One region of the Comamonas sp. A23 genome, then DNA from elsewhere that is predicted to be linked to it. Evidence: riboswitches for the same ligand, from Rfam matches in the RefSeq annotation. Region 1 holds a riboswitch; the other holds the start of a gene.
The links. Region 1 has a riboswitch for S-adenosylhomocysteine ahead of metH (methionine synthase). Riboswitches for the same ligand answer to the same signal wherever they lie in the genome.

Region 2: linked by a shared signal. The riboswitch ahead of ahcY (adenosylhomocysteinase) and the one ahead of metH (methionine synthase) in region 1 are both predicted to bind S-adenosylhomocysteine.

What each region holds. Positions count from the first base shown of each region.
Region 1 is NZ_RSDT01000004.1:142,279-149,866, forward strand. Features, by position in the region: gene cls (cardiolipin synthase) at 1-736, shown strand, start outside; gene EIC84_RS12000 (C4-dicarboxylate transporter DctA) at 982-2,322, shown strand; gene EIC84_RS12005 (GntR family transcriptional regulator) at 2,331-3,023, shown strand; gene metH (methionine synthase) at 3,098-5,857, opposite strand; S-adenosyl-L-homocysteine riboswitch at 5,894-6,003, opposite strand; gene gltS (sodium/glutamate symporter) at 6,421-7,588, shown strand, end outside.
Region 2 is NZ_RSDT01000002.1:766,518-774,105, reverse strand. Features, by position in the region: gene EIC84_RS07960 (TorF family putative porin) at 1-144, shown strand, start outside; gene EIC84_RS07955 (sensor histidine kinase KdpD) at 174-2,867, shown strand; gene EIC84_RS07950 (response regulator) at 2,903-3,610, shown strand; S-adenosyl-L-homocysteine riboswitch at 3,629-3,725, shown strand; gene ahcY (adenosylhomocysteinase) at 3,801-5,231, shown strand; gene EIC84_RS07940 (TlyA family RNA methyltransferase) at 5,555-6,763, shown strand; gene metF (methylenetetrahydrofolate reductase [NAD(P)H]) at 6,841-7,588, shown strand, end outside.

The DNA.
Region 1 (7,588 bases):
CGGCAGCCAGAACTGCGCCGACGAAGGCTTTCGCATCAAGGCTCGCTATGCCCCCTGGGTGGACATCATGCTGCGCCTGCAGGGTCCGGTGGTCATGCAGATGCAGCAGGCTTTTGCCAGCGACTGGGCGCAGTCTGATGCGTGCCTTGCACCACCGACCCCCGAGGCCGGCGCTGCCGCTGACGACGGCTTCCATGCCGTTGCGATTGCCGAAGGGCCGACGGAAAGAGCACGCTCTACACCCCAGCTGGTTGCCAGCCTGCTGGCCTGTGCGCAGCGCGAGGTCGTGATCTCCACCCCCTACTTCGTACCCGACAGCACGGTGCTAGATGCCTTGTGCGCCGCCGCGCTGCGCCAGGTGCAGGTCACACTGATCCTGCCCGCCCGCAATGACTCATGGATAGTCGGTGCCGTCAGCCGCAGCCATTACTGGCGGCTGCTGAGCGCCGGGGTCCATATCCACGAATTCCGCCCCGGCCTGCTGCATGCCAAGACCCTGTGTCTGGACGGATCGGTCAGCCTGATCGGCTCCACGAATCTGGATCTGCGCAGCTTTGACCTGAACTTTGAAAACAATGTATTGCTGCACGACGAAGCCATCACCGAGGCCATCCGGCATCGGCAACAGAGCTATCTGCACGAATCCGATGTGGTGACGCTGGCACAGGTGCATTCGGCTCCCTGGTGGAAGCGCATCTGGGACAACCTGCTGGGCGCCCTGAGCCCGCTGCTGTAAGCGCCATGCCCTGGCTTTGGGCATGCCCAAAGCCCGCGCACCACGCGCGTGCACACTGGCGCCCCCTCTCGCACCAAGGCGGAACGCCCTTTTATTTCATACGTGAAAGTCAGGGCTGATCCTCCCCTAATTTACACAAATCTGCAGGAATACCCTCTGCTGGCACGCCTTTCGCTTGCCTACATTCTTGTATGCAAGTTGCAGACAACTTGCATACAAGATTCCACAACTTGCGAAAGACGACTATGCGCCGCTTTGTCAGATCACTGTTCGGACAGGTGGTGATCGCACTCATACTGGGTGTGCTCGCCGGACTACTGGCCCCTGAATGGGCCGTGAAACTCAAACCCCTGGGCGATGGCTTCATCAAGCTCATCAAGATGATCATCCCCATACTGGTGTTCTGCGTGGTCGTGCACGGCATTGCCGGTGCAGGCGACCTCAAGCGCGTAGGCCGCGTGGGCGTCAAGGCCCTGATCTATTTCGAGGTTCTGACCACCATCGCCCTGGGTATGGGCCTGGTGCTGGCCTTTGTCTTCGAGCCCGGCGTGGGCATGAACGTGGACACCAGCAAGCTCGATGCCTCGGCCATGGCGGCCTATGCCAGCAATGCCGACAAGCTGACCAGCGGCGGCACGGTGGATTTCCTGATGAAGCTCATTCCCACCACCGTGGTGGAAGCCTTCGCCAAGGGCGACGTGCTGCAGGTACTGCTGTTCGCCGTGCTGTTCGGCTGCGCGCTGACCATGCTGGGAGAACGCGGCAAGCCCGTCTCCGCGCTGGTGGACGCCTTGTCCATGGCTCTGTTCAAGGTCATGGGCATCATCATCAAGCTGGCACCGCTGGGCGTGCTGGGCGCCATCGCCTTCACCGTGGGCCAATACGGCATAGGCTCGCTCAAGCAGCTGGGCATGCTGGTGGCGCTGTTCTACGTCTCGGTGCTGATCTTCGTGTTCGTGGTGCTGGGTCTGGTGATGCGCCTGTCGGGCTTCAGCCTGATCAAGCTGCTGCGCTATCTGCGCGAGGAGCTGACCATCGTCTTCGCGACCACCTCCTCCGACAGCGTGCTGCCCCAGATCATGGCCAAGCTGCGCAACATGGGTGTGCGCGACTCCACCGTAGGCCTGGTGATTCCCACCGGCTACTCGTTCAACCTGGACGCGTTTTCCATCTATATCACACTGGCTGCGGTCTTCATCGCCCAGGCCACCAACACGCCGATCAGCATGTCCGACCTGCTGACCATTCTGGCCATCGCGCTGGTGACCTCCAAGGGCGCACACGGCGTACCGGGCTCGGCCATCGTGGTGCTGGCAGCCACCCTGCATGCCATTCCCGCCATCCCTGCGATCGGCCTGGTGCTGGTGCTGTCGGTGGACTGGTTCATGGGCATTGCGCGCGCCCTGGGCAATCTGATCGGCAACTGCGTGGCCACCGTGGCGATTGCTGCCTGGGAGGGAGACATCGACCGTGAACGTGCCCATGCGGTACTTGACGGCAAGGCCGAGCCACTGACCGAAGAAGAAGACCATGCATCTGCTATCGTGCCGCCTGTCGTAGTCCCCATCCCTCACTCCAGCCACTGAACCAAGCAATGACTCCTGCCTCTCCACAGCACATCGCGGAACGCGTCGTCGAAGCCATCCTGGCCCAGAAACTGGCACCCGGGGAGCGGCTGGGAGAGCAGGAGCTTGCCAACAATTTCGACGTCAGCCGCACCGTGGTGCGCGAAGCGCTGATGCAGCTACAGGCTCGCGGCTTTGTCCAGGTCCAGGCCCGCAGGGGCTGGTACGTGGTACAGCCATCGGCCGCCGAGGCCATGGATGCATTCTCTGCACGGCGGATCATCGAGACCGGCATATTGCAGGAAGCCGGCAAGCCGCTGCAGCGCGTCATCACCAGACTGCGCCGCCATATCGCCCAGGAGCAGAAAGCCATCGCCGGGGCGGACAGCGCCACGCGTGCCTTTCTGCTTGCGGATTTCCATGTCTGCCTGGCCGAACAGATGGGTCACAGGCTGCTGGCCGACACGCTGCGCGATCTGACGGCACGCACCACCCTGGCTGCCACGCTCTACCAATCCACGCACAGCGCCAGCCAGTCCTGCGCCGAGCACGAACGCATCGTGGCCGCCCTGGAACGCGGCGACACCGAGGGTGCCAAGGCGCTGCTGCTGGAACATATAGGCATGGTGGAACGCTCGCTGGAAATCCGTGCGACCGAGAACGAAGAGCCCGGCGACCGACTGCGTGCCACGCTCGCCCCCGTGCTCAAGCAACGCCTCTGAGCACCGCGCCCCAAGCGAAAAGCCAGGGTCGACCCTGGCTTTTCTCATTTGCGAAGTGCGATCTCGAAGCTGGTTCAGCCCAGATTCGGCGCCAGATAGCGGCGCAGCTCCTCGACATCCATGCCACGTCGCTGGGCCATGTCGGCGAGCTGGTCTTCGCCGATCTGGCCCACGTTGAAGTAGCTGGCCTCGGGGTTGCCGATGTAGAAGCCGCTCACGCTGGATGCGGGGTTCATGGCCAGGCTCTCGGTCAGCGTCATGCCGATCTCATCGGCCTGCAGCGCCTTGAACAGGTCGATCTTGGCCGTGTGATCGGGGCAGGCAGGGTAGCCGGGCGCGGGGCGAATGCCCTTGTAGGCTTCCTTGATGAGCTCCTCGTTGCTCAGGTTCTCGTCTTCGGCATAGCCCCAGAGATCCTTGCGCACGCGCTGGTGCAGGCATTCGGCAAAGGCTTCGGCCAGGCGGTCGGCCAAGGCCTTGAACATGATGCCGCTGTAGTCGTCCAGCGCGGCCTCGAATTCCTTGTCCTTCTTCTCGGCACCGATGCCGGCGGTCACGGCAAACAGGCCGGCATAGTCGGCAATGCCCGACTCCTTGGCGGCCACAAAATCGGCCAGGCAGCGGCTGGGGCGCATCACGGGTCGGCCATCCGGGCCGTCCACGGCCTGCTTTTCGGTCTGCTGGCGCATGCCGTACCAGGTGGTCAGCACCTGGCTGCGCGATTCGTCGGTGTAGAACACGATGTCGTCGCCCACGCGATTGGCGGGGAACAGGCCCATCACGCCATTGGCCTGCAGCCAGCGGCCGTCGATGATCTTCTGCAGCATGAGCTTGGCATCGGCCAGCACCTTGCGCGCCTCCACGCCCACGACCTCATCGTCGAGGATGGCCGGGTAGGGACCCGCCAGATCCCAGGTCTGGAAGAACGGGCCCCAGTCGATGTACTGGGCAATTTCGGCCAGGTCGAAGTTCTTGAACACGCGGCGGCCCAGGGTGCGCGGCACCACAGGCGCATGGCCCACCACGGCAGCATTGGCTCTGGCCTGCTCCAGCGTCCACAGCGGCGTCTTCTTCTTGTTGGCATGCTGGGTGCGCACCTTGTCGTAGTCGGCGCTCAGCTCGTCCAGATAGGCCTGCTTGCCGTCGCCCAGCAGGCTCTGCGCCACGCTGACCGAGCGCGAGGCATCGGGCACATAGACCACGGGGCCGTCGTACTTGGGGGCAATCTTCACGGCCGTATGCACACGCGAGCAGGTCGCGCCGCCGATCAGCAGCGGAATCTTCTTGATGCGGAAGTAGTCGTCCTTGTCCATCTCGCCGGCCACATACTGCATCTCTTCGAGACTGGGAGTGATCAGTCCCGACAGGCCGATGATGTCCGCGCCCTCGGCCTTGGCACGCGCCAGGATCTCGTGGCAGGGCACCATCACGCCCATGTTGATGACCTCGAAGTTGTTGCACTGCAGGACCACGGTGACGATGTTCTTGCCGATGTCGTGCACATCGCCCTTGACGGTGGCGATGACGATCTTGCCCTTGCTGGTCACGTCCATGCCCGCCGCTTCCTGCTGGCGCTTCTCTTCCTCGATATAGGGCACCAGGTGGGCCACGGCCTGCTTCATCACGCGTGCGGACTTGACCACCTGGGGCAGGAACATCTTGCCGGCGCCGAACAGGTCGCCGACGATATTCATGCCGTCCATCAGCGGGCCTTCGATCACGTGCAGCGGGCGACCGCCGCCCTGCACCACGATCTGCTGGTAGGCCTCTTCGGTGTCTTCGGTGATGAAGTCGGTGATGCCGTGCACCAAGGCGTGCGACAGACGCTCACCCACGGTCTTCGGTGCCTCCGGCGTGCCGCGCCACTCGAGCTTCTTGCTGTCGTCCTTGGCCGCGCCCTTGGCGCTGTCGGCGATCTCGAGCAGGCGCTCGGCCGCATCGGGGCGGCGGTTGAGCACCACGTCCTCCACGCGTTCGCGCAACTGGGGCTCCAGGTCATCGTACACACCGACCATGCCGGCATTGACGATGCCCATGTCCATGCCCGCCGCAATCGCGTGATAGAGGAACACCGTGTGGATGGCCTCGCGCACGGGGTCGTTGCCACGGAACGAGAACGAGACATTGGAGACGCCGCCCGAGACCTTGGCACCGGGCAGGTTCTGCTTGATCCAGCGTACGGCCTCGATGAAATCGACGCCGTAGTTGTTGTGCTCTTCGATGCCGGTGGCCACGGCAAAGATGTTGGGGTCGAAGATGATGTCCTCGGGCGGGAAGCCCACTTCGTCGACCAGAATGCGGTAGGCGCGTTCGCAGATCTCGATCTTGCGCGCAAAGGTGTCGGCCTGGCCTTTTTCGTCAAACGCCATCACCACGGCGGCAGCGCCATAGCGCTTGACCAGCTTGGCGTGCTTCTTGAACTCCTCGACGCCCTCCTTCATGGAGATCGAGTTGACGATGCCCTTGCCCTGCAGGCAGCGCAGGCCGGCCTCGATCACGTCCCACTTGGAGCTGTCCACCATCACAGGCACCTTGGCGATATCGGGCTCGGAGGCAATCAGGTTCAGAAAGCGCACCATGGCGGCCTTGCTGTCCAGCATGGCCTCGTCCATGTTCACATCGATGACCTGGGCGCCGTTTTCCACCTGCTGGCGCGCCACGGCCAGAGCCTCTTCGTACTGCTCGTTGAGGATCAGGCGCGCAAAGGCCTTGGAGCCGGTGACGTTGGTGCGCTCGCCCACGTTGACGAACAGCGTCTCATCGCCGATGAAGACGGGCTCCAGGCCGGACAGGCGCATGGGAGGAATGGCAGTGGAAGGGGTAGCAGCGGACATCAGCTCACCTGTGTGAAAACCAGAAACAGAATCGAAAACAGGTGAGCGCCGTTGTGAGTGCCAGCAGATCGTCAACCAGATCTGCGACCCCGAGCCTGACGGGTCAAACATCTCTGGGATGACCGGCTGCAGCGCTCCTCGGGGTGAAGCCCGTCATTCTACGGCGAGGGCGGGCAATCGGGGCTTCAAGGCGCTTTGCCCCGCGGCTGTGCAGGAGAGCTCTATTCGAATGGCTATAGCAGATTCGACTTTCCACACCCCAAAAACAGGAGCAGGGCAAAAGGTAATTTCGCAAAACACGAATGCAACCATCTCATTTCAAGCATATTCCCGACATGGTGCGCATCCGCAAGGAATGGCGCACACCGCTTTCCTGCTCTCAGGCAGCCCGGCACCGACGGGTCCGCCTGCCATGAGTGGACAAGCACCTACAGCCCCTATCTTTGAGTCTTTGGCACCATCGACAGCAAATGTCTGGTCCATGTGCTCAGCCGTGCACAGCCGATTGCCAGCCATGACCGGGCAGGCCATTCAGCCCTCGCATGGAACACCCAGGAGATCCTATGAACGTGACCTTCGGCGCGTACTACACCCTCATCATGGCCGTGCTTGTGCTCATGCTTGGCAAGCTCATGACAAGACATATCCGCTTTCTGCGCGACTTCAATATTCCCGAGCCTGTCTCCGGCGGCCTGGTCGTGGCGGCCATCATCTTCATGCTGCATCAGACCACGGGACTGGCGCTGAGCTTCGAGGGCAGTCTGCAGTCGGCGTTCATGCTGGTGTTCTTCTCGTCCATCGGCCTGAGTGCGAACTTCGCGAAGCTGCGTGAGGGCGGCTCTGCGCTGTTCCTCTTCCTGGGCGTGATTGCCGTCTTCATCATCATGCAGAACATCGTGGGCGTGAGTCTGGCGTCCGTGCTGGGACTGGACCCGCTGATCGGCCTGGTCGCGGGCTCCATCACGCTGGTGGGCGGTCACGGTACGGCCGGAGCCTGGGGCTCGGTGCTGGAAAACCAATACGGTCTCACGGGAGCCACCACCCTGGGCATTGCCTGCGCCACTTTCGGCCTGATCATCGGCGGCCTGGTGGGCGGCCCGCTGGCCAAGCGACTGATCACGCGCCATCAGTTGGCCCAGCCGCTGACCGAGTCCGAGCAGCTGCGCGCCGATGCGCCCACGGTCAGCGAAGGCAGCGAGGTCGCCAACTTCGAGTCGCCCAACAAGGCACCGCGCCTGATCACGGCCGATGCTGCAGTCGAAACACTGGCCCTCTTCGCTGGCTGCCTGGCCTTTGCCGAATTCATGACTGGCCTGACCATGGGAACGGTCATCCAGCTGCCTACCTTTGTCTGGGCGCTGGGGGGAGGCGTGATCATCCGCAACGTGCTGGACTATATGTTTGGCTTCAAGGTCTTTGACCGCGCCATCGACGTCTTCGGCAATGCCTCGCTGTCCATGTATCTGGCCATCGCGCTGCTGTCGCTCAAGCTGTGGGAGCTGACCGACCTGGCCGGCCCGCTGATGGTCATTCTGGCCGCGCAAGCCATCGTCATGACGCTGTATGCGGCCTTCGTGACCTTCCGCATCATGGGCAAGAACTATGACGCCGCCGTGCTGGCCGCCGGCCACTGCGGCTTCGGCATGGGGGCCACGCCCACGGCCGTGGCCAATATGCAGGCCATCACCAACCAGTACGGTCCTTCGCACAAGGCCTTTCTGATCGTGCCCC
Region 2 (7,588 bases), on a different contig from region 1:
AGGGCCTGGGGCCCGTGGACAGCATCGCTTGCGTACGTGGGTACCTCGGCCGATGCCAGGTATTACAGCGCCGTCAACAGTCGTGGCCAATGGCGTGATCTGGCGCGCAGCGGCTGGCTGTTGGGCCTGAGTGCCGGGTTCTGACCGGGCTTGAGTGATACGCTGATCGCCTGATGCCTTCATCCACACCATCATCCGCCGCGCAGCGCCCCGACCCCGACGCGCTGGTCGCTCAACTGCAGGCAGATCGGCAGCGCGCCCATCTCGGCAAGCTGCGCATCTACTTTGGCTCCAATGCCGGAGTGGGCAAGACCTATTCCATGCTGGCGGCCGCGCAGCGCGAGCGGCAGGCCGGGCGCAAGGTGCTGGTGGGGCTGGTGGAGACGCATGGCCGTGCCGAGACCGAGCAGCAGTTGCACGACCTGGAGCTGCTGCCGCGGCGCACGCTGGCCTACCAGGGCAGGCAGCTGGACGAGTTCGACCTCGATGCCGCTCTGACACGCCGCCCGGAGGTGCTGCTGCTCGACGAGCTGGCACACAGCAATGTGAGCGGCTCACGCCATCCCAAGCGCTGGCAGGATGTGCAGGAGCTGCTGGAGGCTGGCATCGAGGTGTGGACCACGCTCAACGTTCAGCATCTGGAAAGCCTGAACGATGTGGTGGGCGGCATTGTGGGCATACAGGTCCATGAGACCGTGCCCGACCATATCTTTGACGATGCCGACGAGGTCATCGTGGTCGACATCCCGCCCGAGGAGCTGCTCAAGCGCCTCAAGTCGGGCAAGGTCTATCCGCTGGAGCAGGCCGAGCGGGCCTCGCGCAATTTCTTTCGCCAGGGCAATTTGCTGGCGCTGCGCGAGCTGGCCCTGCGCCGCACGGCCGATCGTGTCGATGAGGACATGCGCGACTACCGCCGCGAGCGCTCCATCGGCGATGTCTGGCCCACGCGCGAGCGCTTGCTGGTAGGCGTGGGCGGCCGCGCCGGTGACGATGCCCTGGTGCGCCAGGTGGCGCGCCTAGCCAGGCGGCTGGAGGCCGACTGGGTGGTGGTCTATGTGGATGCACCGGAGCGCCAGCATAGGCCTCGGGCAGCGCAGGAGGCCGTGCTCAAGACCCTGGCGCTGGCGGCGCGTCTGGGTGCGGAAACGGCCACCATCCCCGGTGCTCATGTGGCCCAGGCTCTGGTGGACTTTGCGCGCGAGCGCAATGCCAGTCATCTGGTGCTGGCGCGTGTGCATGAACCTTTGAGCCGCTGGCTGCGCTGGCGTGCCCCCAGTCTGTCCGAACAGATTGCGGCGCTGGATCCCGGCCTGGACGTGCTGCTGCTGTCCGTCAAGCAAAGCAAGAACGAGAGCACCTTGCGATTGCCGGCGGCGCGTGAAAAAACCATTCCGTGGAAGGGCTATGCGGGCGTGACCCTGGCTTGCCTGGCCGCGACAGCGGTGGCGGAGCTGCTGCTGCGGGTGTTCGATCCGGCCAATGTCGTCATGCTTTTCCTGCTGGTGGTGGTGCTGTCTGCCGTGCGCTGGGGGCGCGGCCCTGGAGCATGGGCGGCCCTGCTGTCGGTGCTGCTGTTCGATTTCTACTTTGTGCCGCCGCGCAACTCCTTCAGCGTCAACGATACGCAATACCTGTTCACCTTCAGCCTGATGCTGGGTGTGGCCCTGGTCTGCGGCCAGCTGACGGCGCGGCTGCGCCACGAGGCGCGCGTGGCCGCAGAGCGCGAAAGGCGGGCCGGCGCGCTGGCCAGGCTGGCGCGTGACCTGTCGGGTGCGCTGACGCAGGAGCAGGTCACGCAGATCGCGCTGACCACGATTTCAGGCGTTTTCGATGCCCAGACCGGGCTGCTGGTGCCCGATGCCGATGAGCGCCTGCAGCTGGCGCCTGGCAGCGAAGCTCAGATCGACACCAGCGTGGGTCGCTGGAGCATGGAGCATGGCCAGATGGCCGGCCATGGAACCGATACCCTGGCAGCTGCGCCGGCACTTTATGTGCCGCTGATGGCGCCCGTGCGTTCGCGTGGCGTGCTGGTGCTGCAGCTGCGTGCGCCGCAACGATTGCGAGTGCCCGAGGAGCGCCGTCTGCTTGAAGCCTGTGCCAGCCAGATCGCCCTGGCATTGGAGCGTGTGCATTTTGTGGAGGTGGCGCAGCAGACCCAGATCGCCATGGAAGGCGAGCGCATGCGCAACACCTTGCTCTCGGCCGTCTCGCATGATCTGCGCACGCCGCTGACGGGCATCCTGGGCGCGGCCCAGGCGGCCTTGCCACATGCGCCGCAGGGGCCGGCGCATCACATGCTGGTGCAGATTCGCAATCAGGCACAGGCGCTGCAGCAACTGGTGGACAACCTGCTGGCCATGGCGCGCCTGCAGCAAGGCGGCGTGCAGCTCAAGCGTGAATGGCTGCCGGTGGACGAACTGGTGGGCAGCGCGCTGGCGCAGATGCGCGAGCGACTGGCCGCTCATGCGCTGCAGACCTCGCTGCCGGCCGATCTGCCCTTGCTGCAGCTCGATGCCGTGCTGATGGAGCGTGTGCTGGTCAATCTGCTGGACAACGCCATCAAGTACACACCCGAAGGCACGACGATCACAGTGGCAGCGAGCGTGGCCGACGGCGACTGTGTGCTGAGCGTGCAGGACGCGGGGCCGGGCCTGCCCGGGCATCTGTCCCCCGAGCAACTGTTCGAGCCGTTCACGCGTGGGCAGGCGGAGAGTGCCGTGTTCGGCATGGGGCTCGGCCTGGCGCTGGCTCAGCGCATCGTGCAAGCCCATGGCGGCAGATTGCGAGTGGCGGCGGCAGACCCCGGGCCGGGCACCGTTTTCAGCATCTCGCTGCCCGTGCCCGAGCAGCCGGCCATGGACGAATGAGCCGACAATCCCGTGCATCACATGCAAATCCGAACATGACAAGCGCCGCACCCCGCATTTTGCTGATTGAAGACGACGCCAGCATCCGCCGCTTTGTGCGCCTGGCACTGGAGGACGAAGGCTGGCAGGTGTTCGAGTCAGAAACCGCCAGGCGCGGCCTGATCGAGGCCGCTAGCCGCCAGCCCGACGCCGTGGTGCTGGACCTGGGGCTGCCCGATGCCGATGGCAAGACCGTGATTGCCGAGCTGCGCGGCTGGAGCCAGCTGCCGATTCTGATCCTGTCCGCGCGCGAGCGGGAAGAGGACAAGGTGGCGGCGCTGGACGCTGGGGCCGATGACTATCTGACCAAGCCCTTTGGCGTGCCCGAGCTGCTGGCCAGGCTGCGCGTGATGCTGCGTCGCCGCCAGCAGGCGTCGGCGTCAGACAAGCCCGGTAGCTGTGCGCGTTTCGGCGCGGTGGTGGTGGATCTGGCGGCGCACGATGTCAGGCGCGACGGAGTGGCCGTGCACCTGACGCCCATAGAGTTCCGCCTGCTGGCGGCCCTGATTGCCGGCCATGGCAAGGTGCTGACCCACCGCCAGTTGCTGCTGCAGGTCTGGGGCGCTGAATATCTGGACCGCCCCCACTATCTGCGCGTGCATATGGCCAACCTGCGCCAGAAGATAGAGCTCGATCCGGCCCAGCCCCGGCATCTGGTAACCGAGTTGCAAGTCGGTTATCGCTTGGTGGGCCTGGAAGGCTGATTCCTTTATAATCGCCGTCCATCCGAGGAGCGTTGCAGCGTTCCCCAGCCAGCCATGAGCTGGTCTGCGCGGGGCGTGAGGCTCGGATTTCATCCCGCAACGACGCTCGCCCACGCTTTCTGTGCGGTGAGCCGGTTTATTCCCCCTCTGCTGCAGAACGTGGTTTTTCATTCAAGTTTTGGAGAAAACCATGAACGCTGCCGTGCGCTTCAACCCCGCTGATTCGGCCATTACCGATATTTCCCTGGCTGCCTGGGGCCGCAAGGAAATCAGGATCGCCGAAACCGAAATGCCCGGTCTGATGGCCGTGCGCGAGGAGTTCGCCGCTGCCCAGCCCCTGAAGGGCGCGCGCATCACGGGCTCGCTGCACATGACCATCCAGACCGCCGTGCTGATCGAGACGCTGACGGCTCTGGGTGCACAAGTGCGCTGGGCTTCGTGCAACATCTTCTCGACCCAGGATCACGCAGCTGCCGCCATCGCCGAAACCGGCGTGCCTGTCTATGCCATCAAGGGCGAGTCGCTGGAAGACTACTGGAACTACACCCACTCCATCTTTGAATTCGGTGCCGCCGGTACCGAAGGCGAAGGCCCCAACATGATCCTGGACGACGGCGGCGACGCCACCATGCTCATGCACCTGGGCAAGCGCGCCGAGAAGGATCTGTCCGTGCTGGCCAACCCCGGTTCGGAAGAAGAGCGCATCGTCTTCGCCGCCATCAAGGCCAAGCTGGCCGTGGATCCCACCTGGTACAGCCGCAAGTCGGCCCAGATCATGGGCGTGACCGAAGAGACCACCACCGGCGTGCACCGCCTCAACGAAATGTCGGCCAAGGGCACGCTGCTGTTCCGCGCCATCAACGTCAACGACTCGGTGACCAAGTCCAAGTTCGACAATCTGTACGGCTGCCGCGAATCGCTGGTGGACGGCATCAAGCGCGCCACCGACGTGATGATCGCCGGCAAGGTGGCTTGCGTGGCCGGCTATGGCGACGTGGGCAAGGGCTCCGCCCAGGCCCTGCGCGCGCTGTCGGCCCAAGTGTGGGTGACCGAGATCGACCCCATCAATGCCCTGCAGGCCGCCATGGAAGGCTATCGTGTAGTGACCATGGAATACGCTGCCGACAAGGCCGATATCTTCGTGACCACCACCGGCAACAAGGACATCATCCGCCACGAGCACATGGTTGCCATGAAGGATCAGGCCATCGTCTGCAACATCGGTCACTTCGACAACGAAATCGATGTGGCTTCGATCGAGAAGTACAAGTGGGAAGAAGTGAAGCCCCAGGTCGACCAGATCGAGTTCCCCGACGGCAAGAAGATCACCCTGCTGGCCAAGGGCCGTCTGGTGAACCTGGGCTGCGCCACCGGCCACCCCAGCTTTGTGATGTCCAACTCCTTTGCCAACCAGACCCTGGCGCAGATCGAGCTGTTCACCCGCCCCGACGCCTACGAAGTGGGCAAGGTCTATGTGCTGCCCAAGATCCTGGACGAAAAGGTCGCCCGCCTGCACCTGAAGAAGGTCGGCGCCATGCTGACCGAACTGAGCGACGAGCAGGCCGCTTATATCGGCGTGAGCAAGCAAGGCCCTTACAAGCCTGAAACTTATCGTTATTAATAGCACCCCCTGAGGCGCTTTGCCTGGGCGGCCCCGCGCCTTCCCCCTCTCTCTACGCGCTGCGCGCTAGGGGAGGGGGACGACAGCTTTGCTGCGCGGCGGCGCTTGCTCGCTGCCACTTTGCTAGGCTCTGCCAATATTAGTGAGCGGCTGTCGTGGTTTAAATTTAATAGCTGCTTGCGCACGTCATACATAGATTTCAGGTGAATATTTATCTGAAATCAAGATGTATCAAGCGTAGGCTGCTATCTTAAAAGATTTCTTTTGCCCGCTGCACCTTTGTGCAGCGCCTGGCGCCGGTTTATTTCAAAGGAAGCGACGCTATGCGCGCAGATGTTTTTCTGGTTGAAGCAGGTCATGCTGCCACCCGTTCCCAGGCCCAGCGCCTGATCGCCTCGGGTGTGGAGTGGCGCCTGACGCCGCTGGCACCATGGAAGAAAGTGGCCAAGAACGGCGATGACATTCCTGCCGGTGCCGAGCTGCAGCTGCTGGACGCCGCCGAGGCCAAATACATCTCGCGCGGCGGGCTCAAGCTCGAAGGCGCGCTGGCCGCGACCGGCCTCAGCGTCAAGGGCTTGCGCTGCCTGGATGTGGGCCAGAGCACGGGCGGCTTCACCGATTGCCTGCTGCAGGCCGGTGCGACCCAGGTCATCGGCATCGACGTGGGCCACGGCCAGCTGCACGAGCGCCTGAAGAATGACGAGCGCGTGGTCTGCGTCGAGGGCTTCAACGCCCGCGCGCTGACGCCCGAGCTGCTGGAGAAGGCCTGCGACGAGGCGCTGTGCGAAGTCATCGAGGAAGAAGAGGACAACGACACCCAGCCCGTCGCTCCTTATGCCTGGATGCGCAACGGCGGTCAGGTCGATGAGGACTATGACGACAGCGACGATGCCAAGGAGCAGGATGTCGAGAGCTTCAAGGCCGAGCGCGCCGCCAAGGCCAAGGCCCGTGCCGAAGGTCTGGCTCCGGTGGAATTGCGCCGCAAGCCCGGTACCGAAAATATCGACATCAGCCCGGCCTTTGATTTCGTGACCGGCGATCTGTCCTTTATCTCGCTGACCCTGGTGCTGCCTGCCGTGGTGCAGCTGCTCAAGCCTCATGGCCAGCTGCTGATGCTGGTCAAGCCGCAGTTCGAGCTGCAGCCCGGCCAGATCGGCAAGGGCGGCATCGTGCGCGACACGGCCTTGTACGCCGAGGTCGAAAAGCGCATTCGCGACTGCCTCGGCGATCTGGGGCTGAGCGTCAAGCAGTGGCTGGACTCGTCCATTGAGGGCGGCGACGGCAATCACGAATTCTTTGTCTGGGCCCAGCAGGGCGCCGAAGTCAAGGCTCCGGCCCCCGTCGTTGCAGACGAAGCGGCTGCGGCCAGGCCGGCCGTCAAGGCGGCCGTCAAGGCGGCCGCCAAGCGCCCTTCGCGTGCCGACATCAAGGCCCAGCGCGCCAAGCAGGAGCTGTATGAAGACCCCGAGGTGGCCAGCTTCGGCCAGCCCGGCCCGGCCCGCAGCAAGCAGAAAAAGCGCAACGAACGTTGAGCGTTGAGTAAAAAGCGTGGCGGGTGCCGAGCCTTCGACGCCCGCACATGATCCAGGATTCAGAGACATAGACCGCCATGAGCTTTCCCGTCAGCTTCGAGTTTTTCCCCACCAAGACGCCCGAAGGCGCTGCCAAGCATGTGGGCGTGCGCCAGGCCCTGTATGCGCGCAAGCCCGAGTTCTGCTCCGTGACCTATGGCGCGGGCGGTTCCACCCAGGCAGGCACCTTCACCATGGTTCGCGACATTCAGAACGAAGGTGTGGGCGCGGCCTCGCACTTCTCCTGCATCGGCGCCACGCATGAGAAAGTGCGCGCCGAGCTGAACGAGCTCAAGGCCATGGGCGTCAAGCGCATCGTCGCCTTGCGCGGCGACCTGCCCAGCGGCTACGGCCTGGGCGGCGAGTTCCAGTACGCCAGCGATCTGGTGGCTTTCGTGCGCCAGGAGTTCGGCGACTGGTTTCACATCGAAGTCGCCGCCTATCCTGAAACTCACCCCCAAGCAAAGTCCCCTCGCAGCGATCTGGACGCATTTGTTGCTAAAGTGCGCGCTGGTGCAGATTCCGCCATCACGCAATACTTCTACAATGCCGACGCATACATGCGCTTTGTCGATGAGGTGAGGGCTCTGGGGCTCGACGTGCCGGTCGTGCCAGGAATCATGCCGATTACCAGCTCTACACAGCTGATGCGCTTCTCGGATGCATGTGGTGCCGAGATTCCGCGCTGGATTCGTCTGCGTCTGCAGGCGTTCGGAGATGACACCGCTTCCATTCGTGCGTTCGGTCTGGATGTCGTGACTCATCTATGCGAGCAGTTGCGCAGCC